One region of the Paenibacillus glycanilyticus genome, then DNA from elsewhere that is predicted to be linked to it. Evidence: riboswitches for the same ligand, from Rfam matches in the RefSeq annotation. Region 1 holds a riboswitch; the other holds the start of a gene.
The links. A riboswitch is a leader RNA that binds a small molecule or an ion and turns the genes downstream of it on or off. The one in region 1 is predicted to bind cyclic di-AMP.
Positions count from the first base shown of each region.

Region 2: another riboswitch for cyclic di-AMP. It lies ahead of ACR9FF_RS23465 (TrkH family potassium uptake protein); the one in region 1 lies ahead of ACR9FF_RS00145 (3D domain-containing protein).

Region 1 is NZ_CP195155.1:18,819-33,604, forward strand. It holds gene ACR9FF_RS00085 (aminotransferase class I/II-fold pyridoxal phosphate-dependent enzyme) at 1-305, shown strand, start outside; gene tmk (dTMP kinase) at 416-1,069, shown strand; gene ACR9FF_RS00095 (cyclic-di-AMP receptor) at 1,129-1,458, shown strand; gene ACR9FF_RS00100 (YaaR family protein) at 1,475-1,918, shown strand; gene holB (DNA polymerase III subunit delta') at 1,934-2,911, shown strand; gene ACR9FF_RS00110 (PSP1 domain-containing protein) at 2,916-3,725, shown strand; gene ACR9FF_RS00115 (initiation-control protein YabA) at 3,758-4,174, shown strand; gene ACR9FF_RS00120 (tRNA1(Val) (adenine(37)-N6)-methyltransferase) at 4,291-4,941, shown strand; gene rsmI (16S rRNA (cytidine(1402)-2'-O)-methyltransferase) at 4,972-5,859, shown strand; gene ACR9FF_RS00130 (AbrB/MazE/SpoVT family DNA-binding domain-containing protein) at 5,982-6,236, opposite strand; gene ACR9FF_RS00135 (HD domain-containing protein) at 6,521-7,816, shown strand; gene ACR9FF_RS00140 (TatD family hydrolase) at 7,847-8,620, shown strand; cyclic di-AMP (ydaO/yuaA leader) riboswitch at 8,804-9,013, shown strand; gene ACR9FF_RS00145 (3D domain-containing protein) at 9,258-10,391, shown strand; gene rnmV (ribonuclease M5) at 10,547-11,092, shown strand; gene rsmA (16S rRNA (adenine(1518)-N(6)/adenine(1519)-N(6))-dimethyltransferase RsmA) at 11,098-11,994, shown strand; gene yabG (sporulation peptidase YabG) at 13,195-14,088, shown strand; gene veg (biofilm formation stimulator Veg) at 14,244-14,519, shown strand; gene ACR9FF_RS00170 (small, acid-soluble spore protein, alpha/beta type) at 14,675-14,786, shown strand, end outside.
Region 2 is NZ_CP195155.1:5,212,738-5,227,523, forward strand. It holds gene ACR9FF_RS23455 (LysR family transcriptional regulator) at 1-467, shown strand, start outside; gene ACR9FF_RS23460 (potassium channel family protein) at 860-1,522, opposite strand; gene ACR9FF_RS23465 (TrkH family potassium uptake protein) at 1,540-2,880, opposite strand; cyclic di-AMP (ydaO/yuaA leader) riboswitch at 2,951-3,112, opposite strand; gene ACR9FF_RS23470 (CPBP family intramembrane glutamic endopeptidase) at 3,362-4,957, shown strand; gene ACR9FF_RS23475 (hypothetical protein) at 5,124-5,639, shown strand; gene ACR9FF_RS23480 (hypothetical protein) at 5,768-6,310, shown strand; gene uvrC (excinuclease ABC subunit UvrC) at 6,287-8,155, opposite strand; gene ACR9FF_RS23490 (hypothetical protein) at 8,450-8,596, shown strand; gene ACR9FF_RS23495 (YezD family protein) at 8,656-8,874, opposite strand; gene cysW (sulfate ABC transporter permease subunit CysW) at 8,928-9,812, opposite strand; gene cysT (sulfate ABC transporter permease subunit CysT) at 9,827-10,666, opposite strand; gene ACR9FF_RS23510 (sulfate ABC transporter substrate-binding protein) at 10,702-11,814, opposite strand; gene ACR9FF_RS23515 (ABC transporter ATP-binding protein) at 12,035-13,024, opposite strand; gene ACR9FF_RS23520 (ABC transporter ATP-binding protein) at 13,021-14,046, opposite strand; gene ACR9FF_RS23525 (ABC transporter permease) at 14,013-14,786, opposite strand, start outside.

The sequences.
Region 1 (14,786 bases):
GCTCCATCAAGAGCGTAAGAGTTTCAACAAGTTCCTATCCGGGTATTGGTTTCTCAACTCCGCAGAAGCCGGTAGAATGGAGCCGGAAAAAGAGGGAGCAGCTTAGACTGCCGTTGGAAGAGTCAGAGGGCTATGAGGTCGCGGAAATGGTTGTACCTTATCCTCCGGGGATACCGATTCTTTACCCGGGAGAAGCGTTGACCAAAGAGATGATAGGGTATATTTCGACATTAGCCGAGACTGGAGCCAAGTTTCAGGGAGCGGTCGACAGCAGGATGCAGACAATTGCCGTATATTCGCGTTAATTAGGTTAAAATAAGTAGTACAAGGGTATTCGCTTTGTTAGAACTTTGTTAAAATATATACTATACACAACTATAGTGTTGAGTAGCATAAGGTTAGGAGCCATACGAGGTTGAATAAGGGAATCTTTATTACCATAGAAGGCGGCGAAGGTGCCGGCAAAACAACACTGATTGAGCAGCTCGCGCATACGATGCAGCAGCGGGGCAAAACCGTTATTACGACCCGCGAGCCAGGCGGCATCCCGATTGCGGAGCAGATCCGTTCCGTTATCCTGGACCGTAACCATACGGGAATGGATGCGCGCACGGAAGCCTTGCTGTATGCAGCATCAAGACGCCAGCATTTGGTCGAGAAGGTTATGCCGGCGCTTGCGGACGGTCAGATTGTCATCTGCGACCGTTTCGTGGACAGCAGCCTCGCTTATCAGGGCCATGCCAGAGGACTGGGCATGGAGGAGGTATGGTCGATCAACCGTTTTGCGGTGGATGGAGCCATGCCTCAGCTTACGATTTACATGGATATCGATCCGGAGGTTGGATTAGCCCGGATCAGAGCCGCAGGCGAACGCGAAGTCAACCGCCTGGACCTGGAGTCGCTTGCTTTTCACCAGCTAGTGCGGGAAGGCTATAGGAAGCTGCTAGAGCAGTTTCCGGAGCGGATCGTGAAGGTTGATGCGGGAAAAGCGGCAAATGCTGTACTGGAAGAAGTTATTTTGACGATTGACCGCAGATTTAAAGGATTTTTCGCAGCCGATGTGCAATAAACAACGTATGAATGACTTCGTACCTGTTCTATTAACCTAACCAATTGGGAGGAATGAGGATGAAATTAGTCATTGCGATTGTACAAGATAAGGACAGCAACCGTTTGTCGAATGCTCTTGTGAAGGATGGCTTCCGCGCTACCAAGCTTGCAAGTACGGGGGGATTCCTTCGCGCAGGCAATACAACGTTTATGATTGGTATAGAAGATGAGCGTGTTCACGAGGTACTACAAGTGATCAGTTCGAACTGCAAGGTGAGAGATCAGCTGGTTACGCCTGTTTCACCGATTGGTGGTTCGACCGATTCGTACATTCCTTTCCCTGTAGAGGTGCAAGTGGGGGGAGCGGCGGTATTCGTCGTACCTGTTGAGCGTTTCGAACATTTCTGATTGGACGTGAATAGCGATGAAAATCGATCAAAGCTGGCGTCCGCTCGGCCAGAACCGTGCAGGCGGAGATACGGCGACGAAGCCGGCTCCTGCCAGAAGCTTCTCTGACGCCCTGGTACAGCAGGATGCCATGCGGACGCAGGAGCAGCTGCAGCAGAAGCTTACGGAAATTCATAATCAAGGCGAGCGTCTGGCCAGAACGATGACGGTCCGTGAGCTGAAGATGTACCGGCAGATGGTGAAGCGGTTCCTGGAGGATACCGTCAAACGCGGAATCGGGCTGAAGGAGCTGCGCGGTTTTGATCGAAGAGGCCGGACCAAGCGATACAAGCTGCTCGATGAAATTGATTCGGCGCTGGTATCCATGGCAGAGGAGCTGCTGGAGACGGAACAAGGCAGGCTCGAGCTGCTTGGCCGGATCGGAGAAATTCGCGGACTTCTAATTAATTTATTGTTTTAGAAAGGGTACGCAGCAATGAGCATGGAACAAGTAGCCGGCCAATGGAAAGCGAAGCGAATATTAAAGCATGCGCTGCAGAGCGACAAGGTTTCGCATGCTTATTTGTTCTACGGCCCTTCCGGTACAGGAAGAAAGGCTATGGCCAGAGCCTTCGCCAAGGCACTCTTTTGCACGTCTGGCGGGGATGACGCCTGTGATCATTGCCTGGAATGCCGTAAATTCGAGAATGGGAATCAGCCGGATCTGCTGACCATTACGCCGGATGGGCAATCCATCAAGATTGATCAAATACGCGAGCTCCAGCGCGAGCTTGCTTACCGGGGAAGCGGTACTTCACGGAAGGTATATATTGTCGAACGCGCGGAGACAATGACCCTTCAGGCAGCGAATAGTCTGCTTAAATTTTTGGAGGAGCCGCTTTCTCCTATTGTTGCCATACTAATTACGGATAATGGACAAGCCGTGCTTCCAACCATTCGTTCAAGGGCGCAGTGGGTGCCATTCCTGCCGTTCTCGGCAAACGAAATGCTGCAGTCTCTCGTTAACGAGGGAGCACCGCCGACTCTGGCCCGCGCAGCCGTTCAATTGAGCTCCGGACTTGATGGCGCTAGAGAGATTATCCAACAGAATCAGTTTGCAGAAATCAGAAACGTAGTGATACAATTAGGGAAGGAGAGTCTGACCCGATTCACCGCGGGAATGCTCACCGCCCAGCAGCAATTTTTCAAAACGGACCTTGCGGGTGAAACGCAGCTCATGCTGTCGTTACTTGTATTATGGTTCAAAGACATGATTCAATTTCAGGCCGGAAGGCAGGAAAGTATTGTTTATATAGATCAGTTGGACTGGATTGGCAAGCATGCGTTTAACCGCCCGATCGAGAGCTGGATTGCTTGTATCGAGCATACGCTTGAAGCGGGTAAAAAAATACGTTCCAACGTATCTCCGCAGCTTGCTGTCGAGCAACTATTGGTAAACCTACAGGAGGGCTAAATCCTTGTATAACGTTGTCGGTGTCCGCTTTAAGAAAGCGGGCAAGATTTATTACTTTGATCCAGCCCTGCACCCCGTGGACAAGGACCAGCATGTTATTGTCGAAACGGCCAGGGGGATCGAATACGGTAAAGTCGTGGTCGGACAGAAAGAAGTCGGTGAAGAAGACGTTGTCCTTCCGCTGAAGAAAGTGATCCGGATTGCCAGCGAGGTAGATGCGAAGGTCGTGGAAGAGAACCGTGCCGCCGCGAAGAACGCTTTTGCCACCTGCTTGGACAAGATAAGAGATCATCAGCTCAGGATGAAGCTGGTTGATGTGGAATTCACGTTCGACCGGAACAAAATCATTTTCTATTTTACGGCTGAAGGAAGGGTCGACTTCCGCGAGTTGGTAAAAGATTTGGCCAGTGTGTTCCGTACGCGTATCGAGCTTAGGCAAATCGGCGTACGCGACGAAGCGAAGATGCTTGGGGGCATCGGTCCATGCGGGCGTGTATTATGCTGCTCTTCTTGGCTCGGGGATTTCGAACCGGTATCCATCAAGATGGCCAAGGATCAGAACTTATCGCTAAATCCTACGAAGATCTCGGGGTTATGCGGCCGTCTTATGTGCTGCTTGAAATATGAGCATGACAATTACGAAAGCGTGCGGGAGGAGCTTCCTTCCGTTGGCAAAATCGTCGTCACGTCTTATGGCGAAGGCAAAGTAACGGGCATCAACGCTTCCACGAAGTCTGTGTACGTGCAGTTGTTCGATGTGTCGGGTAAACCGAAGGAGCTGCCGCTCGACGATGTGGTTGTGAAGGAAAATTGAACGACTACGTTTGAAAGCTCTGGGGTGAAAGCTTGGAGAACAAAGAAATCTTTAATCAAATGGATGAATTAGAAAGCCGGATGGGTGATTTTCATGTTCATCTGGGCGTTCTGAAGCAGCGTGTGAAAGAACTGCTGGAGGAAAATCAGCAGCTAAGCATGGAAAACGAACAGCTGCGCAAAATATTGAAAAGAGAGACGTCGCCGAAGCCAAAGTCGACTGCAAGCCGCCAAGGGGGACAAGCTGTCCAGCCTGCCCGCCGGGAGGTTGCAGTGCATGCGGAGGAAGATACGGTTCACGATACATCGCAGCAAGCCGGTCTCGTCGGTGAGGCGCATGATAATTTGGCTAGGCTGTATCACGAAGGATTCCACATCTGCAACGTATATTACGGGCATTTGAGGACAGAAGGAGATTGCTTGTTCTGCTTATCCTTCCTTAATAAATAATAGAACATTGCAAGTATACCGTCCTTGTCTATGAAGGGCGGTATCTTTATGTCAGGGGAGTTAGGACAAAGGTGCGGGAAGTAAGACTGGAACCAAATGAACGAATTGATGATTTGATGACGGAGACGGGTCTCCATATCATCCAAAGCCGGGAAGTATTCAGCTTCTCCCTGGATGCGGTGCTGCTATCGAAGTTCGCTACCATTCCGAAGCGCGGACGAATTCTTGATCTCTGCACGGGAAACGGGGTAATCCCGATGCTGCTGACGACCAGGACCGATGCGCGGATCGATGCGGTTGAGATTCAGCCAAGACTAGCGGACATGGCAAGGCGCAGCGTAGCGATGAATAACCTGTCGGAGCAGGTCTCTATTATAGAGGCGGATCTGAAAATATTCATGAAAGAAGCCGGCAATGGTATTTATGACGCCGTAACGGTCAATCCTCCATACATGGCGGTAAAAGCAGGCGACTCCAACGAGAATGATCATTACGCAATCGCCCGTCATGAAATACATTGCACGCTGGATGATGTCGTTCATGCCTGCGCAAGGCTTGTCCATTCGGGAGGAAAGGTGGCTATGGTTCACCGTCCTTCGCGGTTTATCGATATTATGGAGACGATGCGGAAATACCGTCTTGAACCCAAGCGCGTGCAGTTCATCCATCCCAATGCGCAAGGGGAGGCCAATATGGTATTAATAGAGGCGATACGCGACGGCAAGCCGGAGCTTAGGCTGCTGCCGCCGGTCTTTGTATACGAATAAACAATATTACGGACGGGAGGGAGCAAGGCAATGATACAAATTCAAAAAAGCTTTAAAGATCAAGCGGATAGCGATTATGGTATCCTATATTTGGTAGGTACTCCGATTGGCAATCTGGAGGATATGACTTACCGGGCAATCCGGACTTTAAAAGAAGTGCAGCTTATTGCGGCTGAAGATACAAGGCAGACACGCAAGCTGCTTACGCATTTCGAGATAGCCACCAGATTGGTCAGCTATCATGAGCATAATAAGCAGGCTAGCGGAAGCGAGCTTATCCGTCTATTGATAGAAGGACAGTCTATTGCGCTTGTCAGCGATGCAGGCTTGCCTGCCGTTAGTGATCCAGGGGCTGACCTTGTTAAAGATGCCGTGGAAGCGGGTATAAAGGTAGTACCTATACCGGGAGCGAATGCGGCCTTATCGGCGCTGATCATATCGGGACTCCCGACCGACAGGTTCATGTTCACGGGATTTCCCCCAAGGGATAAAAAGCCGCTTGCCGAATGGCTGACCCGTCTATCCCGTCAAGAAGGGACGCTTATGATGTATGAATCTCCCCATCGCCTGAAGAAGACGCTGGACGCTATGCTGGAACACTGGGGCGATCGGCGGATTGCGATGGTTAGGGAGCTTACTAAGCGCCATGAAGAGGCTGCGCGCGGAAGCATATCCGAATGTCTTGCTTTTCTTGAGGAGAATCCTCCCCTGGGAGAATACTGCCTTATTATTGAAGGGGCAGCTGCAGGATCGGGGGATGCGGGAGATAACGGAGAGATTTGGTGGACAACACTTGGGCTTGAAGAGCATGTCGCCCATTACGAGAATGAAGGCATCGACCGCAAAGAAGCCATTAAAAAAGCGGCCCAAGACCGTGGCCTGCCGAAGAGGGAAGTCTATAACGCAGTTAATCGCTAGATTACTGCGTTATTTGGGCAAAAAAAGACCTTCCTGGCCGGGTTCTAGCACAGGAAGGCATCAAGGAGTATAAAAAGGTTAGAATTAACAAGTTGGTGTATTTCTATTATAACCTATATTTCTTATTTTGTCACAGGAGAAGGCATCTCAGATAAACAAATATGGCAAACAATTTTGCCTTTGAAGTAGGATACGTTTTCCGCATTGCCGCAGAAGATACATGCAGGCTCGTATTTCTTAAGCATAATACGCTCGCCGTCTACATAGATCTCCAGAGCATCTTTCTCGCCAATACCAAGGGTACGGCGCAATTCGATTGGAATAACAACACGACCCAATTCGTCGACTTTACGTACAATACCAGTAGATTTCATCATGATTTTGTTTCTCCTCTCAGGAAATTACATTTCGTCACTATTCGACATAGTTTTTCTTTTTATGGCTACTATAATACCAACGATTCCCATAATAGTCAACCGAGAAAGTCTTTAATAGAGCTTACTAGACCTATATTTACGGGAATTTGACTCTATAGCAAGGTCATATTAATCTTACTATAGAATACAACAGCTTCGACAATTTGGAAACTATATTACGACAGTATTCGACATTCTACCAGAGTTTTGTGTCGAAACCATGAACAAAGGGGTTGAAAGGGCGAGTGAATCAGCAGCTGACCGAAGAGAAGGTTTTTAAGGATCCGGTGCACAAATATATTTACGTGCAGGATCAGACGGTGTGGGATTTGATCAACACGAAGGAGTTTCAGAGGCTTAGACGAATTCGCCAGCTTGGGACCTCTTATTTGACGTTTCATGGCGCAGAACACAGCCGCTTCTCCCACTCCTTAGGGGTTTATGAAATAACGAGGAAAATCATCTCTCAATTCGAGCGTAACGAGTATCCGGGCTGGCCGGCGGAGGAAAGACTGCTGGCTCTCTGCGCCGCTCTTCTGCACGACGTTGGCCATGGGCCTTTTTCTCATTCGCTGGAGCAGGTATTCGACACTCATCATGAGCAATGGACCTGTGCGATTTTGCTGGAGGATACGGAAGTTAACCGCGTGCTGCGCCGCGTATCGGAGGATTTCCCGGAGAAGGTAGCCTCGGTAATCAGCAAGACGTACCCGAACCCGATCGTTGTAAGCCTGATTTCCAGCCAGATGGATGCGGACCGGATGGACTATCTGCTGCGCGATGCTTATTTTACGGGAGTCAACTACGGCAACTTCGACCTGGAGCGGATTTTGCGCGTCCTGCGTCCCGTTCAGGGCAAGATTGTCGTAAAGGAAAGCGGGATGCATGCCATTGAGCATTACTTAATGTCCCGTTACCAGATGTATTGGCAAATTTATTTCCATCCGGTTACCCGGAGCTCGGAGATTATACTAAGGCAGATCACCCGCCGGGCCAAGGAGCTGTACGACAGCGGCTATACCTTTTCGTGGATGCCGGGACCCATTAACAAGCTGCTTGACGGCAGCATTACGGTGCCGGATTATTTGAAGCTGGACGAGGCCTACATGCAGACGATTTTCTCGTTATGGACCGAAGAGAAGGATGCATTGCTCGCCGGGTTGTGCGACCGGTTCCTCAATCGCCAGCTCTACAAATACATTACGCTTGATGATCCGGGGGATTCTTTATTGGAAGAAGCGGCTCTGGAGTTCATCGCGATCGGTCTTAACCCGGACTACCATATGGAAATCGATTTCCCGTTTGACCAGCCTTACGACATTTATCGCCCCGATGCGAAAAAAGGCGGGAAAGAGGATAAAGCGCCGATTTTGCTGCTTAACGAAGATAACACCTTAAGCGAAATATCGGTGAAATCCGACATTGTACGATCCATCAGCGGACTGCATCAAGGCCAGTATCATATCTATTACCCGATCGAGCCCCTGCTCGCCGCTGCTGACCGGTTAAGCCCGGCTGTCCGGGAATTATTCAAAATTTAACTCTATATATAGAAGGAGCTTGCAGCTAAGATGATATCTTTATTCGACACGCATACCCACCTGGACTCTCCGCAATTCGACAACGACCGTGCCGAAGTTATCGAAAGAGCGCGTGCTGCCGGTGTCGATTTAATGATCAATATCGGTTTCAACCGCGAAACAATTCCAACGACGATGGAGCTTGCGGAAAAATACGATTTTATTTATGCAGCAGTTGGCTGGCATCCGGTGGACAGCGTTTTCATGGAGCCGGGGGATCTGGAATGGATCGAGCAGCTTTGCGCCCATCCGAAGGTTGTAGCCATAGGGGAAATCGGTCTTGATTACCACTGGGATACCTCTCCGAAGGATGTGCAGCACCGGGTATTCCGGGATCAAATTCGCCTAGCCAGGAAGCTGGGTAAGCCGATTGTCATCCATAACCGGGATGCGCATGAGGACATTGTCCGTATTCTGAGGGAAGAGAAAGCGTCTGAAGTCGGAGGGGTTATGCACTGCTACTCCGGCAGCTGGGAAACGGCAAAAATGTGCCTCGATATGAACTTCTATATTTCGTTCGGCGGACCGGTCACTTTCAAAAATGCAAGGGTGCCAAAAGAGGTGCTTGCGAACGTTCCGCTTGACCGTCTTCTTATCGAAACGGACTCCCCATATTTGTCTCCACATCCATTTAGAGGGAAGAGAAATGAGAGCTCGTATGTGTCCCTGGTCGCAGAGGCAGCAGCGGAAATAACAGGAAAATCCAAGGAGGAAATCGCAGTTATTACAAGCGCAAACGGTAAAAAATGTTTTGGTATTGTTTAAAAACGGATTAAAACCGCTGAAATAAGGACTATAGCGGCGATAAAACTCTTTTTACTTGTTGGAATCGCCGATATTTGCCTTCAGAATCCTAAAATTTCGTTAAAATCGTCTTTTAACGCATCTTTACAATTCTGTGGTCAGGAATGTATGATTTTTCTCAGAGCTTTAACTTTTGTATTGGATTTCCAGTTTGCGCTTAATCTCCGAAAGCCGGAGAGCGGGGGAACCAACGACAGCGGATGCGTAGTTAAGACGTCTTGAAGCATCGCGTGGCGTATGAATTCTTCAGGGGTGAATTTTGCGGCGATTGCCATGAGCATTCGTTCCGCGGATAGGGCAGCTCTCTCGCCCGAACCCGTCAGCTAACCTCGTAAGCGATTATAGAGAGCGATCAACCTCGTGTATTCACCTTTTCCTGAATGTTTGATTACCCAGGAAGCCACGATCAGATCCTCTGTCGAAGGCTTCTTTTTATTTTCGATTTTCGCTATTCGGAAATAGTCTTTACAGGGTAAATCTTGGAGGTGGGAGGCCGTAACACTGGAGCGTGCTTGTCACGCCAATATACTTAATAGTCGCGTCAATAGTATCATGCGTAACAGTTTGGCGGCGGGGCTATGAAGGAGGACCGATAGAAGTGGGAATGATCCAGGCTAAGGAGACCCATGGGAAGCGATCATCCAGCATGACTTTCGCATTGCGATGGAAGCATGAAAACTTGCGTTTAATTGTTCTGAGTGCAATTATCTCAATCGCTATGACTTTCATGTTTTTGGTGTTGTTGTACGGATCGGCTGATAAGAGCGTATCCGTAGTAGTGAACGGACAAGAAACTGTTGTTAAGACAAAACAATGGGTCCTGCAACGCCTACTGGATGAACAAGCTATAACGGTTGGACCCTATGACGAGGTATCTCATCCTCTGAATGCGTCCATCAAAGACGGAGACCGCATCGAAATCAAGTACGCGGTTCCGGTTACCGTAAAAGCAGATGGCAAAACATCGACGGTGTACACGACAGAGAAAACAGTACAGGCGGCGATCGGGAAATTAAATATTCCTGTCCGCGATCAAGATAAAGTTATCCCGTCTCTCGATACTCAGATTTCGAAGGCAATGACGGTGACCGTTACCCGCATCGATACCAAGGTAGCAGAGAATGAACGGACTTTGCCGTTCTCGATCGTAAAGAAACAAGATCCTACCCTCGAGAAAGGGAAGGAGAAGCTGGTGCAATCCGGCAAGAATGGCGTCGTTATCGAGCGCGTGGAGAAAAAGTACGAGAACGGTGTTCTTGTCTCCTCCAAGCTGGTCGACAAGGTCGTTCAGAAGCATACGGTCAGTCAGGTCGTAGCGGTCGGATCGAAGAAGGACGTACATACGCTCTCGGCTGCGAGCACGGGCTCCTATACAAAGAGCGGCGTAACGTTTAAGGCAAAGAAGATTCTCAAGAATGTCACTTTAACCGCCTATTCGGCAGGCGTAGCTTCTACGGGCAAGGATGAGAGTCATCCGGGATACGGCATTACGGCTTCCGGCGCGAAGGTGAAGGAAGGCCGTACGATCGCGGTGGATCCGGATGTTATTCCAATTGGCTGGTGGGTGTACATCGAAGGCATTGGCTTCCGCAGAGCGGAGGATACGGGCAGCGCCATCAATGGCAACAAGATCGACGTTTACTTTGACAGCACAAGCTATGCCAATAAGTTCGGCCGGAAAAAAGGGTATACCGTATACGTGCTTGGACCAACCAAGCCAACCGCAAGCTAATGGCTTCACGCTATCGTATTTCATTGTTAAATATGCCATTATAAGAAGAGGCGCTGCCTCTTCTTTTTGTGTGTATGGAGATGCTAAGCAGGCTGCATAATCATTGACGGTGAAAGAAGAGCGAAAGTTGCTGCTTTGGAAAGGAATGTTCGCTTGTGATTAAGGAAATTATTGTGGTGGAAGGCAAAGACGATACGGTAGCCGTGAAGCGGGCCGTTGAGGCGGATACGATCGAAACGAACGGTTCTGCGGTTGGCGAGGAAGTGCTTCGCCGGATCGAGCTGGCGATGGAACGCAGAGGCGTTATTATATTTACGGACCCCGATCATGCGGGCGAGAGAATTCGCAAAATTGTCGCGCGGCGCGTGCCGGGCTGCAAGCATGCTTTTCTGCCGCAGGAGAAGGCCATGTACAAAGGCGATATCGGAATCGAGAACGCAAGCCCCGAAGCGATTCGTCAGGCGCTCTCCGAGCTGCGGACGGAGATGGCGGCGGGAGAAGGGGACATTACCTGGGAGGATCTGATGGAAGCGGGTCTTATCGTCCATCCGGACGCGGCAAACCGCCGTCTTCGGATGGGCAAGCTGCTTGGGATCGGATATGCGAACGGCAAGCAGTTTTTCAAACGGTGTACAAGCTTCCGGATCTCCCGCGAAGAATTCGCGGAGGCTCTGCGTACGATGGAACAGGGACAGGAGTGAACGGTATGAGCGGAAACGATATGAAGGCGATTGAAGTAGCAACGCCGAAACGCACGAAGGAAATTATCGCGAAGTATGGCTTCTCGTTTAAGAAGAGCTTGGGCCAGAACTTCCTGATTGATCAAAATATTTTGCACAAGATCGTAAACGCGGCCGGACTCGACAAGACGAAGGGCGCTCTTGAGATCGGACCGGGCATCGGCGCGCTCACGCAGCATCTGGCTGCGGCAGCGGGCACGGTAACGGCTATTGAGATCGACAACCGGCTTATTCCGATACTGGGTGACATTCTGGCGGGCGAGGAGCATGTGAAGGTCGTGCATGGCGACGTGCTTAAGCTGGATCTGAAAAAGCTGTTCGAGGAGCGTTTCGCTGACGTGACTGGCGTAAGCGTCGTGGCGAACCTGCCGTATTATGTGACGACTCCGATTCTGATGAAGCTGCTGGAAGAGCGTCTGCCGCTCGAGAACATCGTCGTCATGATTCAGAAGGAAGTCGCGGAGCGGATGGCGGCGAAGCCGGGCGGCAAGGAATACGGCAGCTTGAGCGTAGCCGTGCAGTATTACTGCGAGCCGCAGCTTGTCTGCATCGTGCCGCATACGGTATTTATTCCACAGCCGAATGTAGACTCGGCTGTCATCAAGCTGGCGGTGCGCGAGAAGCCGCCGGTCGATGTGGAGGACGAGGCGCATTTCTTCCGCATCGTCCAGGCGAGCTTCGCCCAGCGCCGCAAAACGCTGGCGAACAATCTGACGGCGTTCGTGGGCAAGGAACGCCGCGAGGAAATGACGCAGCTGCTTATCGGCTGCGAGATTGATCCTGGCCGTCGAGGAGAGACCTTGTCCCTCGACGAGTTCGCCCGCATCAGCCGCGCCTTCCTGGCGGCGGGCTGGCGGGGTTAGCTCGGCCTGCTGTTAGCAGCCGAGCCTTGTTTGAGCCGGCGGCGAGCGGTTAGCGCCGCCGGTTTGTTGTGGCCTTGCCCGCCGCCGGAGTGGCGGGCGGGGAGAGCCTTGGCACGGCTGCGAAGCGCCGTGCGGGTCCTCGGGCCTGTACGGGGGCATTGTGGCCCCCAAACAGCCCGCTCATCCGTTCAGAGTATCCCACTGAGATCTGTCAGCTACCAGATGCTCCTGTAACGCGGAAAAAACGACTTTCGCGGCTCTACTGTCGTTTGCTCCATCCACTATGGCCTCAGCAACACGAAAAAACCGACTTACACGAATTATCTTCGCTTCATTTGCCCTCCAGAACCCCAGCAACACGAAAATTTCCTCTTACAGCCCACAAAGAATACTAAGCACACTGCTTAAAGATCCTGTAGCATGAAAAACCGACTTACACGGCCTCACCGTCGCTCCACCATTACCCGGGCAATACGCAAGTGAGGGAATGGGGAGAGACAGTTTAATTTAAGGAATAACGCAAATCGTTGCTCCAGGGGAACAGTAACTACTCTTCGGTGAGATCTTGCAATTCCCAACCTGTTGACGGACTAATTATGGCGGTGGGCGATGTGCATCTAGTGAGGCGCAAAGGCGGCAAAGAGTGATTCAGAGCAATATAATCATCCTTATATGCGTGATTTGCTAACGGCCCCCAGATGCAGCTCTGATGCCGTTAATGGTTATTCTCCGCCTGGGGCTCTGTCGCAGGCAGGCATTGCTACGCCACTACGCTACGTGGAGCAAAGGTGGGTCACGCTTGTAAGGCACTCGTTGCCAGCAGGCAAAAGTTGGCCTCGAGTGTGTAGGCAACGCAACATCGGGCAGGCAACGCCGCTGCCCGCCCGCCATATCGCCGCGCCAGGTGCAGCAGCGCGGGCAGCCTCGGCCTCCCATAAGGAATGTGGGGAGGCAATTGGGAGGCGCAGGCTACCCGCAAGAGGGTAAGGGGTAACTCCCATAAGGAGCGGAGCGTCCGCCTTTGCCTGTACATTGCCACCCATGTGGCATAGTTCAAGCAATGTACAGGCAACAGCGGCCGTTGGGAGTTACCCCGTCCCTCAAAGCGGCAGCCGGAGCCCGTCCCCTAAGCAATCGCACAATTTTCTCCGCACATTCCGTCCCCTCCACCCATACGATAGACGAAGAGGTGATTTACCCATGAAGCAAGGGGACCTGGTCGTCCGCAATTCCTATGGCGGTGACGTGCTGTTCCGAGTTGAAGAGATGCGATCCGATCAAGCGTTATTGAAAGGCACGGATTACCGTTTGCTTGCGGATGCGCCAATTCCCGACTTGTCGGTTGTTCGTGACCCGGAAGCGACAAGCGCGCGGCAGCAAGTGAAGATTAAAGTGAACGACTCTCTTAAACGGATGCGGCAGGAGAAGGCGCATCTTACGGTGTTATCAAGCCCTGACCGAGCTGCTTTGCAACAGCAAAGCCAGTCTTATTTCGAATTGCCGGGCAAAGTGCTTCATTTGGACGGAGACGGCAACTACTTACGGAAAAGCATGCAGTTGTACCAAACGATGAAGGTGCCCGCGCATGGCGTGCATGCTCACGAATCGCAGATGGCACAGCTGCTGTATCGTTTGCTGCCGCAGGTAAAGCCGGATATCGTTGTGATCACCGGTCATGACGGAGTCCTCAAAAACCGCGAGGGCGAAGATCTGTATAGCCTGAGCAGCTATAAAAATTCGCAGCATTTCGTAAATGCCGTGCGCGTTGCCCGCCAATACGAAAAGAATATGGATGGGCTTGTTGTGGTAGCCGGCGCATGCCAATCGCATTTCGAAGCGCTGCTGCAGTCGGGCTCCAACTTCGCAAGCTCCCCGGGAAGAATATTGATCCATGCCTTGGATCCTGTATATATTGCAATTAAAGCAAGCTATACGTCTGTCAGGGAGTCAATCAACCTCTCGGACGTGATTCACGGGACTATCAGCGGGATTGACGGGGTAGGCGGTATTGAGACGATGGGCAGGCACCGGATGGGGCTGCCGAAGCCGAAAAAAGTGACCCATTCCACGGCCAGCATGAAGATAACGTCTTAATATGTACACTTTTTATGAGAATATGCACCAAATTCGAAAAAATGGGCGAAAAAACCGTTGACAAGAAAATAAAAACGCTGATATAATATTTTGCTTCATTTGACAAACCTCCTCTTTCTGGTTATAATGGACAAGGAAAGAGGTGGTAGTGGACAATGGCAAAAAACGCGCTATTGGAAATTAAACGCAATTTGGAAGCTCACGTAGGCTCCAAAATCCGTCTTCGAGCTAACGGTGGCCGGCGAAAGACCATCGAACGCACCGGCACGTTAGAAGAAATCTACCCTTCTGTTTTCATTGTCAAACTGGACCAGGAGTCTCACGCGTTTAAGCGCGTTTCCTACAGTTATGCGGATATACTGACAGAGTCGGTTGAAGTGACCGTGTGCAATGACGAAGGTCAAGTCCGAATCACCCATATTCAACAATAGATGCATGCAGCATGCTTAAACGCGGATCAATTGGATTCGCGTTTTTTTTCATATCGGAGGATGCTTGAATTCAGTCTGCTGCATAATCGACCGTCTGCTTGGCACATACTAAACCGCAATCACATACCTTTCTAAGGACAGGAGGTGCACGGAACATGGGCCGCAGAAGAAGTGTCATGTCCGAGCAACTGAAATACGAGCTGGCGAAGGATCTGGGTTTCATCAACAAGGTGGAACAAGAAGGCTGGGGCGGTATTAGCACAAAGG
Region 2 (14,786 bases), 1.6 Mb from region 1:
ACAAAGCGGATATCGCCATCGTTGCTTCCATGATTGAAGATTCCCAGCTTCACTGCGTGCCGCTGTTTGACGATCATCTGCTGCTCGTTATCCCGACCAGCGTAACCGTAACGCATGAGGAGCCTCTTTCAATAGAAGATTTAAACGGGCTGCCCATGATTTTGTTCTCCAAAGGCACATGGTACCGCAAGCTGACCGACGAAGTATTCGCCAAATACCATCTTCAGCCGGATGTCCGGATGGAGATCGACTCCTTCGAGGCTATCGTCCGTCTTCTTCATACGTGCCGAGCGGCAACCCTGCTCCCGCATTCCTATATGCGCAAGCAGTTACTCGCCGACAACGAGCTTGTCGTTGTCCCCATCCGCGAGCTGGAAGAGACCAAGCGAACGACTTGTCTCATCCACAATGACCCTTCCGATCTTCATCCGGCGGTCCGGCGTTGGATCTCGGAGTTAGGTCAGTAGGTTTCGCTCTTGTGTCTTTCGCTCTTGTGTCTTTCGCTCTTATGCTTTTCGCCTTTATGCTGTTAGCCTTTGAGCTCTCCGCTCTTCTCGCTCCCGCAAGGGAGGACAGTGGTAGCGCTTTTTAGCGCTTCACTGTCCTTTTTCATTCCCTCGCAGGGGGAATGGATGGGTGCGGCGCGAGGCGGGAAAGGGGTATCTCTGGAGGAGCGCAGCGTTCGCCTTTGTCACTTCCTTTGCTACCCCTATGTAAACCTGTTCAGAGCAAAGGAATGACAACAGCGGCCGGAAGAGATACCCCGTCCCGCCGAGCCATCCCGCCCCATCCATTCCCCACCTCAGCAGCGAGCAAACAAAAGGACAATGAACGCTAACGGCGCCCACTGTCCTTATCATCACCTGATTATGGTTTCTTCAAACTGTTCAATCTGGTCGTTTGTTCCGATCACGACCATAACGTCCTTTTCCGTCACCACATCCGTCGCCGTAGGAGCAATTATAATACCGGAAGGCTTGTTAATGGCTACGATGCTGCATCCGAACCGGGCGCGCAAATTCATGTCTTGAAGCGACTTGCCGTTCAGGCATTTCGGCACCGAAAGCTCGGCAATGGTATACTCCTTCGACAGCTCGATATAATCAAGCAGATTCGGGGAGACAAGCTGATGGGCAACCCGGATGCCCATATCCCGCTCCGGATAAATAACGCGGTCAACGCCAATTTTCTCCAGCACGCGTCCGTGCAGCTCGCTCATCGCTTTAGCTACTACCCGCTTCACGCCCAAATCCTTCAATAATATAGTCGTCAGTATGCTGGCCTGAATGTCATCGCCAATCGCCACGACTCCGCAGTCAAAATTACGAACGCCTAGTGATCGCAGCGTCTCTTCGTCCGTGCAATCCGCCGACACCGTATAGGTCAGCACATTGCTCATCTCCTGAACGGCTTCCTCATCCCGGTCGATTCCAAGCACCTCATAGCCCAGCTTAATAAGCTCTCTTCCAAGACTGGAGCCGAACCTCCCCAAGCCTACGATCACGAATTGATTGTTCTTCATTCTTGCTCTCTATTCCCCTATCCAATCGTAATTTTGCCTTCCGGATACCGGTACAGCTCTTTCTCTGTTTTTGGCCCTAGCGCGTAAGCAAGCGTCAGCGGACCAAGCCGTCCGGCGAACATCGTTACCGCAATGACTATTTTGCCGAAGAACGTCAGCTCAGGCGTAATGCCCGTCGTTAGGCCAACGGTGCCAAACGCCGACGTTGTTTCGAATAAAATTTTCAGGAACTGCTGGTCTTCCGTCGTGGACAGCAGCATCGTTACCAATAGGACCAGCGTGAGCGACAGCATCGTAATCGTCAGCGCCTTGAAGATCCGGTCCTTCCCAAGCCGGTAATGGAAAAGAACGATATCTTCCCGCCCGCGGATCATCGCGATAACCGCCCCGACCATCGTGGTAAAGGTTGTCGTCTTGATTCCCCCGCCTGTAGAGCCCGGCGAAGCGCCGATAAACATCAGAATAACGGTGAAAAAGACGGTCGCCTGCCGAAGCTGGGTATAATCCAGCGTGTTGGCCCCCGCCGTTCTAGGCGTAACGGACTGGAAGAAGGAAGCCAGAATCTTTTCGCCCCAATTGAGGGAACCAAGCGTATTGCTGTTCGAAAACTCGAAAACGAAAATAACAACAGCGCCAGCGGCAATCAGGATGCCGGTTGTCGAGAGAACAACCTTGCTGTGCAGCGACAGTCTTTTGTTTTTCCGGAACTCCAGCAAATCCGCCATTACCACAAAACCTAATCCGCCAAAAATAATGAGCAGCATCGACACGATATTAACGAGCGGGTCCCCTACGTACATCGTTAAGCTGCGGAAATGGCCGAAGATATCAAAGCCTGCGTTGTTGAAGAAGGATATCGAATGAAAGAGCCCAAACCATACCGCTCTCCCAAACGGCATGTCAAAGGCGAATCGGACGGCAAACAGAACAGCGCCAACCAGCTCTATCGTTAAAGAGTAGAAGATCACTCTGCGGATTAGTCTGACGATACCCTCCATACTCGTCTGGTTCATCGCTTCCTGCAGAATGAGCCGTTCCTTAAGCGAAATCCTCTTGCGCAGCACCAGCGCAATCAGCGTGGCCATGGTCATAAAGCCTAATCCGCCAAGTTGGATAAGAGAGAGGATGATGATTTTGCCAAAGGTAGAGAAGTATGTACCCGTATCGACGACAACAAGTCCGGTCACGCAGGTCGCCGAGGTTGCCGTGAACAACGCATCGATAAAGGGCAGGCGCGAGCCATCGCTTGAGGAGAAGGGCATTGACAGCAGCACGGCTCCAATCACGATAATCATGGCAAAACCAAAGACCAGAATCCTTGGCGGCGACCATTTCAGGATATTGAGATATTTGGCCATTCTTCTCTCCTTTTAATAGATCTTTCAACATTTGGGCATAAAAAAAAGCACGGGAACTCCCATGCAAATGAGTCCTGTTCCACGCAGCCTACGAGGTTAGCTGACGGATTCGGGCCTGGAAAGGCAGCCCTATTCAAGCGGAATGCTCGAAATTCACCCCATGCTGGCGGATTGCTCCGGACAGCGGTTTGGTTCCCCCGTTTTCAAAAACGAAATTCGGCTGATACGATTCGATTAATATGACGTAACGATTATACGCCCAAACTGCGGAAACGATCAAAATGAGCCTAAGCGATAATTAAGCGGAATTCGTTCAAAAACGGGCAATCCTACAGAACAATTGGCTGCTTGCTGGCTGCAAGTCCTTATTTCACCGCTTTCCGTTTGCATCCTCTACTTTCGCCCGCATTGGATAAATGAGGTTAATAATGGTATTGTTACTGTAGCGAAGCATCGTCTGAATTCGAAATGGAGGTTTTGTATGATCCCTTCCATCGCTCCTCATGATTGGAAAAGATTCCTGTGGGCTGCTGTCGCAGGCGCAATTATTTTCATCTTTACCCAGTTCGGCCCTGCAGCCGGGGACCAACTGTTCTCAAGCTCAACTCCTAAGGTTATTGCAAAAAGCGAAGCCGAGTCGACCGCGAAAAAGTTCGTCCGGGAACAGTTCGGCAAAGCAGCCGTAACCGCCCATACGATTTATCAGACCGACAGTCTGGCAAACGGTTATTTCTCCAAGGAAGAGCTGCTGGGCAAGTTCGAAGATAAATATGACGCCAAGTTCCCGACCGATACGTTCCAGGTCAATCTGGATCTGGAGGACGGCACAAAAGCTTATGTCTACGTCCATATGACTAACGGCAGTATTACAGGCTGGCATTGGCTTGGCGGTCAATCTTCCGGCAATGCTCAATCGGTTCAAACGTCAGCGAAGGCTTTTGCCGAAACGAAAGGGTTCCGGCCGGAAGAATTGGACAGCCTGTACATCGATGACCAAGGAGACGCCGTGCTTCACCCTACCGGTTATACGCTTGGTGACGCTTCACTTGAGCTGATTATCGGAGTAGGTCTTGTTGATGATAAAGCAGTGATCACCAGGTACAAGCCAGCTTTCCAAGCACCGGCGGATTACGTCTCTTACGTGGAAGGCCAGAAAAAGACGGGCAGCGCGCTGTCTGTTGTCAGCCTGGCGTACATGTGCTTCATCTCCCTCGTTTTATCGCTTATTTACGCGATTCTTTACAGGGGACACACGACCTTTAAACGCGGGATATTTATCAGCTTGGTGTTTATCGTATTCTACATCTATAACAATCTGAACGTTCTTGATGGCATCATGGCAACCTTTGGCGAGCAGAGCCGGTCGGATGCCGAGATGAAGGCTACCGTTTTGATTACGGTCGTGCTGCTCATTCCGGTTGGCCTCGCCGTTTACTTCGCCTTAGTCGCCGGTGACGGGATGTGGCGCTCGCAAAAACGCCCCTTATGGCCGGGATTCCGCGAGCGAGGCTATGGCGAGCATGTATGGCGCAGCGTTGGCCTCTCCTATCTTTTTGCAGCGATTATCCTTGGCGCGCAAGCGATCATTATGGTCGCCATGAAGTTTCTTGCAGGCTCCTGGGCAACCAGCGATGCTACGCAGTCGCCTTACAATACGGATATGCTATGGCTTATGCCGATGATGGCCTGGTGCGCTGCCATATCCGAAGAAGCGATATTCCGGTTGTTCGGCATTGCTTTATTCAAAAAATGGTTCAAAAATACGTTTATCGCTACGCTTATTCCCACGATCATGTGGGCGCTGGGACATGTCGGCTATCCGATCTTCCCGTTCTATACGCGTATCGTGGAGCTTGTTATTCTGGGAACGGTATTTTGTCTTATTTTCCTCCGCTATGGCTTTATAACGGCCGTGTTCACCCACGCAATTCTGGACAGCCTTATTATGAGCTTCGAGCTGGTCAGCGTTGGAGGAGGCGTTAATATTACCGCAGCCCTTATCTATGCTATTCTGCCTGTTATTATCGCTTGGGTTATCAAATCCTGGCATAAACGGCGCACTCCAATACGGGTCTGAAAGGACTCCTTATAAAAAAAGGAATGTATCTCTTCGAAGATACATTCCTTTTTTCGCAATAACGGCACTCTACACCGCCCATTTAATAGAAACGGTCACTTTGTCCAAGAGAAATCCTGTCCAACTTAATATAATCTATTAAACCAACATATGGAGTGTGATAGGATTGATTGCAAGAATCAGCGGCTATGACCGCAAACAGAGCTCATGCAATAAAAGCTATGAGAAACAGTCGTCATGCAAAAAGTCAAGCGGCCATCACAAATCGTCCGGGAAAAAGAACAAATCAGGCGGCAAGAAAAATTGCTGCTGCCAACACAAGTCTTCCAGCAAAAAATCGGACGGCTATTCACACAAATCAAATGGCTGCAAATGCGAACACAAATCAAATGGCCGCAAATACGAGCACAAATCTTCGGGCTATAGCGACAATTCGGTAATTCCGTACAACAAGGAAGAAAAATCAAGCGGAAAAAGCTATGCTGAATATGCTTATGGCATCCTTAGCAAGCTGTCGCTCGGACAAGTTATTCATCGCGTTACGCTGGATAACGGAAAGGATCTGGATAAAGCGAAATGGGCTGGCTTTAAGAATGGGCATGCTACTTTCTCTGCTTTCAACTACAAAACGACTTACCTCGTTTATGTCCCGTTGAACAAAATTACAAGCATCGCTTTGTAAAGAAAATTAATCAAGAAACTATTTCATTTGTTTATCCACTCCTGTACAAGAGCAACTCTAGCAACCTTCATATAATCTAGTATTACGTTCATGAGGAGTGATAGAATTGCCAAAAAACCATAGCTCGGGTGGCAACCAAAGTCCCGGAGGCAACCAAAGTCCCGGCGGCAACCAAAGTCCTGGCGGCAACCAAAGTCCCGGAGGCAACCAAAGTCCTGGCGGCAACCAAAGTCCTGGCGGCAATCAAAGTCCTGGCGGCAATCAAAGTCCCGGCGGCAATCAAAGTCCTGGCGGCAATCAAAGTCCCGGCGGCAGAAGTGCAGGAGCTAACAAAGCTGGAGCTAATAAAAAATCAGGTGGCAGCAAAGGCAATAAAAGCGGTAAACCCGGTGGCAGCAAAGGCAATAAAAGCGGCAAATCAGGCGGCAGCAAAGGCAATAAAAGCAGCAAATCCGGTGGTAGCAAAGGCAATAAAAGCGGCAAATCAGGCGGCAGCAAAGGCAATAAAAGCGGCAAATCAGGCGGCAGCAAAGGCAATAAAAGCGGCAAATCCGGTGGTAGCAAAGGCAATAAAAGCGGCAAACCAGGCGGTCGCAAAGGCAAATAAAAAAATAAAGGCAAGTAATATAAAAAGGAATGAGGTTGCCTCATTCCTTTTCTTCTTCATTTAACGAAGCTAAAATTTGCGAAGCCAGCTTCTCGCCAATAGACAGAGGCTTGAAGTCCTCGATTGAAGCTTCCCTTATCTTCTTAATCGAGCCAAAATGCTTAAGCAGCAGCTTGCGGCGCTTCTCTCCGATTCCCGGAATCGCATCCAGCTGGGAAGCGATCATAGATTTGCCGCGCTGTTCGCGGTGGAAAGAAATCGCAAACCGGTGGACTTCATCCTGAATCCGCTGCAGCAGATAAAATTCCTGGCTGTCGCGGGGCAGCGGCACGACTTCCGGCGGATCACCGGTCATCAATTGGGCCGTCTTATGCTTTGCATCCTTCACAAGTCCGCATACCGGAATATAAAGCCCCAGCTCATTTTGCAAAATATCCAGTGCTGCGGAGATTTGTCCCTTGCCACCGTCGACTACGATTAAATCCGGAGGAGTCTGCTGCTCCTTCAGCATTCTTTCGTAACGGCGCCGCACAACCTCGCGCATCGTTTCGTAATCATCCGCGCCAACAACGGTTTTCACCTTATACTTGCGGTACTCTTTCCTGTCCGGCTTGCCATCCGTAAAGACAACCATCGCCGAGACCGGATTTGTGCCTTGGATATTCGAGTTATCGAACGCCTCGATTCGCCGGACCTCGGGCAGTCCAAGCCATTCGGCTAGTCCTTCCGAAGCGCGGACGCTTCTCTCTTCGTCCCGCTCGATCAGGCGGAATTTATCCGCCAGCGCAATCTTGGCATTATCGATAGCCATGGATACGGCTTCGCTTTTCCGTCCGCGCTGCGGCATCAGCACCTTCACCTTCAGCCAGTTATGCAGCATCGTTGCGAACTCATCGGCAGCCGTGGACGACTCCGCCGTCCCTTCTTCCTCATCGGCCGGGAGCGGCAGCAAAATCTGCTTCGGCAATGCCGGGTTATCGCTGTAATATTGGGTAACGAATGTCATAAAGTCATCGTATTCTTCCCCATAATAAGGGAATGTTGTGCCGCGCCGTTCAATCATTTTTCCCTGGCGCATGTACAGAATCTGCACGCACATCCAGCCCTTCTCTACCGCGTAGCCGAAGATGTCGCGGTCTAGGGCATCATTCATCGTAATCTTCTGCTTCTCGATAACCGCATCGATGCTGATGATCTGATCGCGGTATTCCTTGGCACGCTCGAAATTAAGCTCTTCGGCGGCAGCTTCCATTTTACGCTGAATTTCCGCTTTTACGGCATCATGGCCGCCGTTAAGGAACTTGGTAATTTCCTGAATCATCGCATCGTATTGGCCCTGCTCCACATCGTACTCGCAAGGGGCAATACATTGGCCGATATGATAGTACAAGCATACTTTATCAGGCAGCGTTCCGCATTTGCGCAGCGGATAAAGCCGGTCCAGCAGCTTCTTGGTTTGCTGAGCCGCGAAGGCATTCGGGTACGGTCCGAAATATTTGCCTTTATCCTTCACGACACGCCGCGTAACCTCAAGGCGCGGGTGTTTTTCGTTCGTAATCTTAATATACGGAAAAGTTTTGTCGTCCTTCAGAAGAACATTGTATCTTGGATGATATTGCTTGATCAGATTGCATTCGAGAATGAGTGCTTCCATATTGCTCGAGGTAATAATATAGTCAAAGTCGCGGATTTCCGATACGAGCCGCTGCGTTTTTCCGTTATGGCTTCCGTTGAAGTAGGAGCGGACGCGATTTTTCAACACCTTCGCTTTGCCTACATATATAATGGTGCCTTCCCCGTTCTTCATTAAATAACAGCCGGGCTGGTCTGGAAGCAGCGCTAATTTGTTGCGGATTAGCTCTTCGGCTTCCGCCCTGCTGGCGGGTGTATTTTGTTGTTGCTGATCCATTTTGTCCCTCCTAAAAAGAATTACCATACTATTGGCCGAGAATCGGCAATTGTGGTAATTCTTACTTCGTAAGCGTAAACTCAGAATTACCATACTATTGGCCGAGAATCGGCGATTTTGTGGTAATTCTTACTTCGTAAGCATAAGCTTCGCGCTGTTTATCTATTCCTTTATATTAGCATATCGAACGCATGTTTCGCTTTATAATTGTCAATGAATTGCTTTACAATTATTCGTAAAGTTGGGTATACTATTATAAGCTTGAATGGTCTTCAAGGGAGGCGTAATCCACTAATGGAAAATGTACGTGATCCGCGCGAACATGTGAATGAAGAACCGCGCCACGACTTGATGGACGTTATGACAGGCTTTGGCGGAATGCTGGGCTTTATGACCGTCATTTTTGCTGCAGCCGTCATCATTAAATTCGTCATTTCGTAACCACAAACAAGAAAAGCTCCGTACCGGATATCCGGTACGGAGCTTTTTTCGCTTTATTATCATTGGGCAACGGCGCGAAGGTTATCGCCGTTAGCTGCCTTTTGCTCCGGCTGCGCCTGCTTATGGGAAGGTTGATCGTAACGTGTACGTTCGGTACGGTCGATTTGAACAATACGTCCATCATGTACGGTAATATTGACAGAACCATACTGCAGCCCATTAACTTGCTCAAGAATACGGTCCAACCACAATTGATCTACTTCCAACGGTTTTGCCATTATTAACCCCTCCATAATCAACCGATTTACTCGGTATTAGGTTTAAAAAAATTTTAATCAACCTTTTCGCGCGATGCGTTTTGATTCGTTTTCCATTCGAACAAGGCTTTCACGAGCAGAGTCAGAACGGCCAGCATAACAAGCAGGGAAGCTACGGCAAAGGAAGCCGAGAACCGGTATTCGTTATACAGAATTTCAATATGGAGCGGCAGCGTATTTGTCTCCCCCCGAATATGGCCGGATACGACGGATACGGCGCCAAACTCCCCCATCGCCCGGGCGTTCGAGAGAATAATGCCGTACAGCAAGCCCCACTTGATATTCGGAAGCGTGATGCGCCAGAAGATCTGCAAGCCTTTTGCCCCAAGGCTTGCAGCCGCTTCCTCTTCCTGTACGCCTTGCGCCTGCATGAGCGGAATTAACTCGCGGGCTACGAACGGAACGGTAACGAAAATGGTAGCCAGTACAATGCCCGGAAGAGCAAAAACGATCTTAATATCATGCTCGTCGAGCCAAGGACCAAGAAAGCCCTGCGCACCAAACAGTAAAATATAAATCATTCCTGAAATGACAGGTGATACCGCAAACGGTAGATCGATTAACGTAATAAGAAGGTTCTTGCCTTTGAAGCGGAACTTGCTGATCGCCCATGCAGCCGCTATCCCAAACACAGCGTTTAGCGGTACGGCAATCAGAGCAACCAATAAAGTTAATCGCAATGCGGATAAAGCATCCGGGTCGGTGATTGCCGCTTTGTACACATCAAAGCCCTTTTTGAAGGCTTCGACAAACACCGAGATAAGAGGCATCGCTACGGCCAGCCCTAGAAATAACATGGCGATACTGATTAAAGTCCATTTTACGCCAGCCGATTCGGTAATATGCTTCGGTCTTTTGGACGCTTCTTGAGACAAATGCGCGGTAACTGCTCCAGCCATTGTTTTTCCTCCCCTTAGTCCGCTATCGTACGGCGGTTAATCCGCCATTGCATAAAGTTGATAAGCAGCAGCAGCAGGAAGGAGACAATAAGCATAACCAGCGCAATCGCCGTTGCGCCTTCGTAATCGAATTGTTCCAGCTTCGACATAATAAGGAGAGGAGCGATTTCCGTCCTCATCGGCATATTGCCCGAGATAAACACGACGGAGCCATATTCCCCGATTCCCCGAGCGAAGGCCAGCGCGAACCCGGTTAATAGCGCCGGCATCAGCTCCGGCAGGATAACCTTCCAGAACGTGCGCAGCCGGTATGCGCCAAGCATAACCGCCGCTTCTTCGGTTTCTTTTTCGAAGTCCTGCAAGACAGGCTGCACGGTACGGACCACAAAAGGAATTCCGATAAAAATGAGTGCAATCGTAATGCCAAGCTGCGTATAAGCAACCTTTATCCCCAGCGGCGCGAGAATCGAGCCTACCCAGCCATTTGGGGCATAAATCGCAGTCAACGAAATGCCTGCTACCGCCGTCGGAAGAGCGAACGGCAAATCGACGAGGCTGTCGATAATCTTTTTACCCGGGAACCGGTATCGGACAAGTACCCAGGCTACTAGCAGCCCGAATACAAGATTGGTCAGCGCGGCGAAAAACGATGTCGTAAAGCTGATCCGATAAGAAGCGATTACCCTTGGATTCGTAATAATCGCCCAGAATTCGTTCCAGCTCAGGCCGGTTGTTTTCACAAACACACCGGCGAGAGGGATAAGAACGATCAAGCTGAGGTAAGCGATCGTGAAGCCCATCGACAAGCCAAAGCCCGGCAATACGTTTTTGGACTTCCTTTTGGAACCTTTCATGTGAAGTCAGCTCCGTTCATCTGTGGTCACCATCATTATTTCGAGCCTGGCGTGTAAATCTTGTCGAAGATGCCGCCATCGTTAAAGTGTTTCTCTTGAGCCGTCTTCCAGCCGCCGAAGTCATCGATGGTAATCAGTTCAAGATCTTTGAATTGGTCTTTGTATTTCGCTGCAACCGTTTCGTTGATTGGACGGTAGTAGTTTTGCGCCGCAATTTCTTGGCCTTCGTCGGAGTACAGGTATTGCAGGTAAGCCGTAGCTACGTCACGCGTGCCGCGTTTGTCTACCACTTTGTCAACGACGGCAACGGGAGGCTCCGCTTTAATGCTGAGCGAAGGATATACGATATCGAATTTATCCGGACCAAGCTCTTTCACGGACAGGTAAGCTTCATTCTCCCAAGCAAGCAATACGTCGCCAATGCCTTTTTCTACGAACGTTGTGGTAGCGCCGCGTGCGCCGGAATCAAGTACAGGAACATGTTTATACAATTGTTGTACGAATTCTTGCGCTTTCGCTTCATCGTTATTGTTTTGTTTGAGCGCGTAACCCCAAGCCGCGAGATAGTTCCAGCGCGCACCGCCCGAAGTTTTCGGACTTGGTGTAATCACTTCAACGCCATCCTTGATCAGGTCGTTCCAGTCCTTAATGCCTTTTGGATTGCCTTTGCGCACAAGGAATACGATGGTGGACGTGTAAGGTGCGCTGTTATGTTCGAATTTTGTCTGCCAGTCGGGTTTGATCAGGCCCGGTTCTACCAGTGCGTCAATGTCGTAACCTAGCGCCAGCGTTACAACGTCTGCTTCCAGACCATCGATAACGGCACGCGCTTGTTTGCCGGAGCCGCCGTGGGATTGCTTAACGGTAACCTTTTGGCCTGTTTTGTCCAGCCAATATTTCGAGAATGCTTCGTTATATTTAACGTACAGCTCACGGGTTGGATCGTAAGATACGTTCAGGAGTTCAACATCTTTAGGTTTTTCGGTTGGAGCTTCCGATGCAGTGCCCGCATTGGATGCTGCAGGAGTTTCTTTATTTCCACTGCTCGAGGAATTCGAATTGGAGTTGGAGTTATTGCCGCATGCTGCGAGGGCCAGCGTAAAAGTAAGAATAAGTACGAACGAGCGGATAATAGCTAATCTCTTCATTGTCAACACACCCCTATTTTTATTGACAGACGAATAATGATTAGCATCCGGTGGTCCGGGTAGATAATATTATTCCTACCTGTTTAGTTGGTTATGGATGAATATTACCAGTCCGCCCAATCATCTGTCAATAGAAAATTGGAAATTATTTATTGACTATATAAGGCAAACTTATAAACAGACGCAATAAAAGCCGGGCAGCAGCCCGGCTTTTGTTGCGTTATTGAGCTAAACCTTCATCCAGCGGGAAATGGCAGGCGATTTGCCTTCCATCCTCGCGCTCCTTCAGAAGCGGTTCTTCCACGCTGCATTTGGCTTTCGCCGCCGGGCAACGCGGGTGGAAACGGCAGCCGGACGGCGGGTTAGCCGGCGACGGCACATCGCCTTGCAGCACGATTCTCTCCCGTTTCCGCGTCGGGTCCGGCCTTGGAATGGCCGATAAGAGAGCTGCCGTATACGGATGGAGCGGTTTCGCGAACAGTTCCTCCGTTGGCGCGATCTCGACGATTTTTCCCAGATACATAACGCCTACCCGGTCGGAGATATGCCGCACCACGTTAAGACCATGGGCAATAAAAAGAAAGGTTAACCCCAGCTCGCGCTGAAGCTTCATCAGCAGGTTAATAACCTGCGATTGCACCGATACGTCAAGGGCGGATACCGCTTCGTCCGCGACAATAAACTCGGGATTTAAAGCGATTGCCCTTGCGATACCGATCCGCTGCCGCTGACCGCCGGAGAACTCGTTCGGATACCGGTTGCGGCGAGTAGCGTCGAGGCCAACAAGCTCCATCAGCTCAACGACACGCTTGTCGATCTCGCGCTCCGTCATCCTTTCGTGCAGCCGCAGCGGTTCCCCGATAATATCCTTTACCAGAAACCGCGGGTTCAGCGATCCGAACGGATCCTGGAAAATAATCTGCATCTGCTTCCGCAGCCGGCGCAGCTCCGATCCTGCTAACTTCTGGACATCCGTCCCGTTGAAGTTAACCTCGCCTTCCGTCGCCTTATGTAGATTAAGTACAACCCGGCCAAGCGTTGATTTGCCGCAGCCCGACTCGCCAACAAGCCCAAACGTCTCTCCCTTGCGGATGGACAGCGACACGTCGTCCACCGCTTTGACCTGGCCAACTACCCGGTTCAGGAGACCCGACCGGATCGGGAAATATTTTTTCACTCCACGCAGCTCCAATACGTATTCCGCGTTCATCGGCTCACCTCGGGCTTCGATTCATTTTTCCATGCTGCGGCTCCGCCTTCCTCCGAATACATCCAGCAGGAAGCGTAATGATCCTCGGTTACGGCCATAGCCGTTGGTGCCTTCTCCCGGCAAATATCCTTCGCATACGGGCAGCGGGGATGGAAGCGGCAGCCCTCAGGGAGCTGGCTTAACCCGGGGATATTGCCCCGTATCGTATACAACTCTTCGCCGCGATCGCCTTCCAAGCCCGGCACCGATTTCAGGAGGCCTTCCGTATAAGGATGGCTAGGGCGTGCGAATATTTCGTTTGCGCTGCCCTCCTCCACGATGATGCCGGCGTACATAACCGCTATGCGGTCTGCCATCTCGGCGGCCACGCCCATGTCATGCGTAATGAGCAGAATGGACATGCCAAGCTCCTTCTGCAGGCTGCGGAGCAGATCGAGAATTTGCGCCTGTACCGTAACGTCCAGTGCCGTGGTTGGCTCGTCTGCGATAAGCAGGCTGGGATCGCACGCTAGGGCTATCGCGATAACAACCCGCTGGCACATCCCGCCGGACAGCTCATGGGGATATTGCTTGACCCGGATTTCCGGAGCCGGAATGCCCACCAATCGCAGCATGTCAACCGCCATTTTACGGGCTTCCTTCTTCCCTTTTTTCCGGTGAAGCATAATGCTCTCGGCGATCTGATCCCCTATGGTATAGACAGGATTGAGAGAGGACATCGGATCCTGGAAAATCATCGCGATTTTGTTGCCGCGAATCCGGATCATTTCATCCTGGCTCTTTTTCGCCAGATCCTCGCCTTGAAATTTGATGCTCCCTTCCAGAATCGCGCCGCCGTTATAATCAATCAGCCGCATGACGGCCAATGAAGTGACGCTTTTGCCGCTGCCCGATTCTCCAACCAGACAGACGGTTTTCCCTTTTTCAATGGAGATGGACAGATGCTCGGTTGCTTTAACCGTACCGCCCACCGTCAGAAATCCGGCCGTTAAATTTTCGATTTCAAGAAGCTTTTCCGCCATCTGTCAATCCTCCTCTCGGACATTTTCTGCCGCGGGTTCAGGGAGTCTTGAATGCCGTCACCTATAAAATTCACGGCTAGCACAACCAGAAGAATGCAAAGGCCCGGGTAGACGGCCTGCAGCGGATCAACAAGCATAAACTCCTGCGCGTTGCTCAGCATCAGCCCCCAGCTTGTTTTCGGCGCTTGAATGCCTAAGCCGAGATAGGATAATGCCGATTCGCTCAAAATCGCTGACCCCACCATTAGAGTTGCGTTTACGATAATCGGAAAGCTTGCGTTGCGGAGCAAATGTTTGAAAATAATGCCGAGATTCGATACCCCGATGGCCCTTGCCGCTTCTACGTACTGCATTTCCCGGAGCTGCAGGAACATTCCCCGCACAAGCCGCGCCACGCTCATCCAGCTCGTTAGGATCAGCACGATAATCATGTAACGGAATTCGGTGCCGAAGATCGCAAGCACCAGAATATTAAGGAACAATAACGGAATCGAATTCATCACGTCTACAAGCCGCATAAAGCAGGTATCGATAAATCCGCCGAAAAAACCGGATATGGATCCGATAATAGCCCCGATAATGACAGATCCGGCAGCTACGGAGAATCCAACAGTCAAAGAAATCCGAGCGCTATAGAGCAATCTCGCGAAGATGTCCCGGCCTAACTCGTCCGTGCCGAGCAAATGCCCGTCCGTACCCGCTTTTACATTTACAAACATCATATCGATTTTTGCCGGATC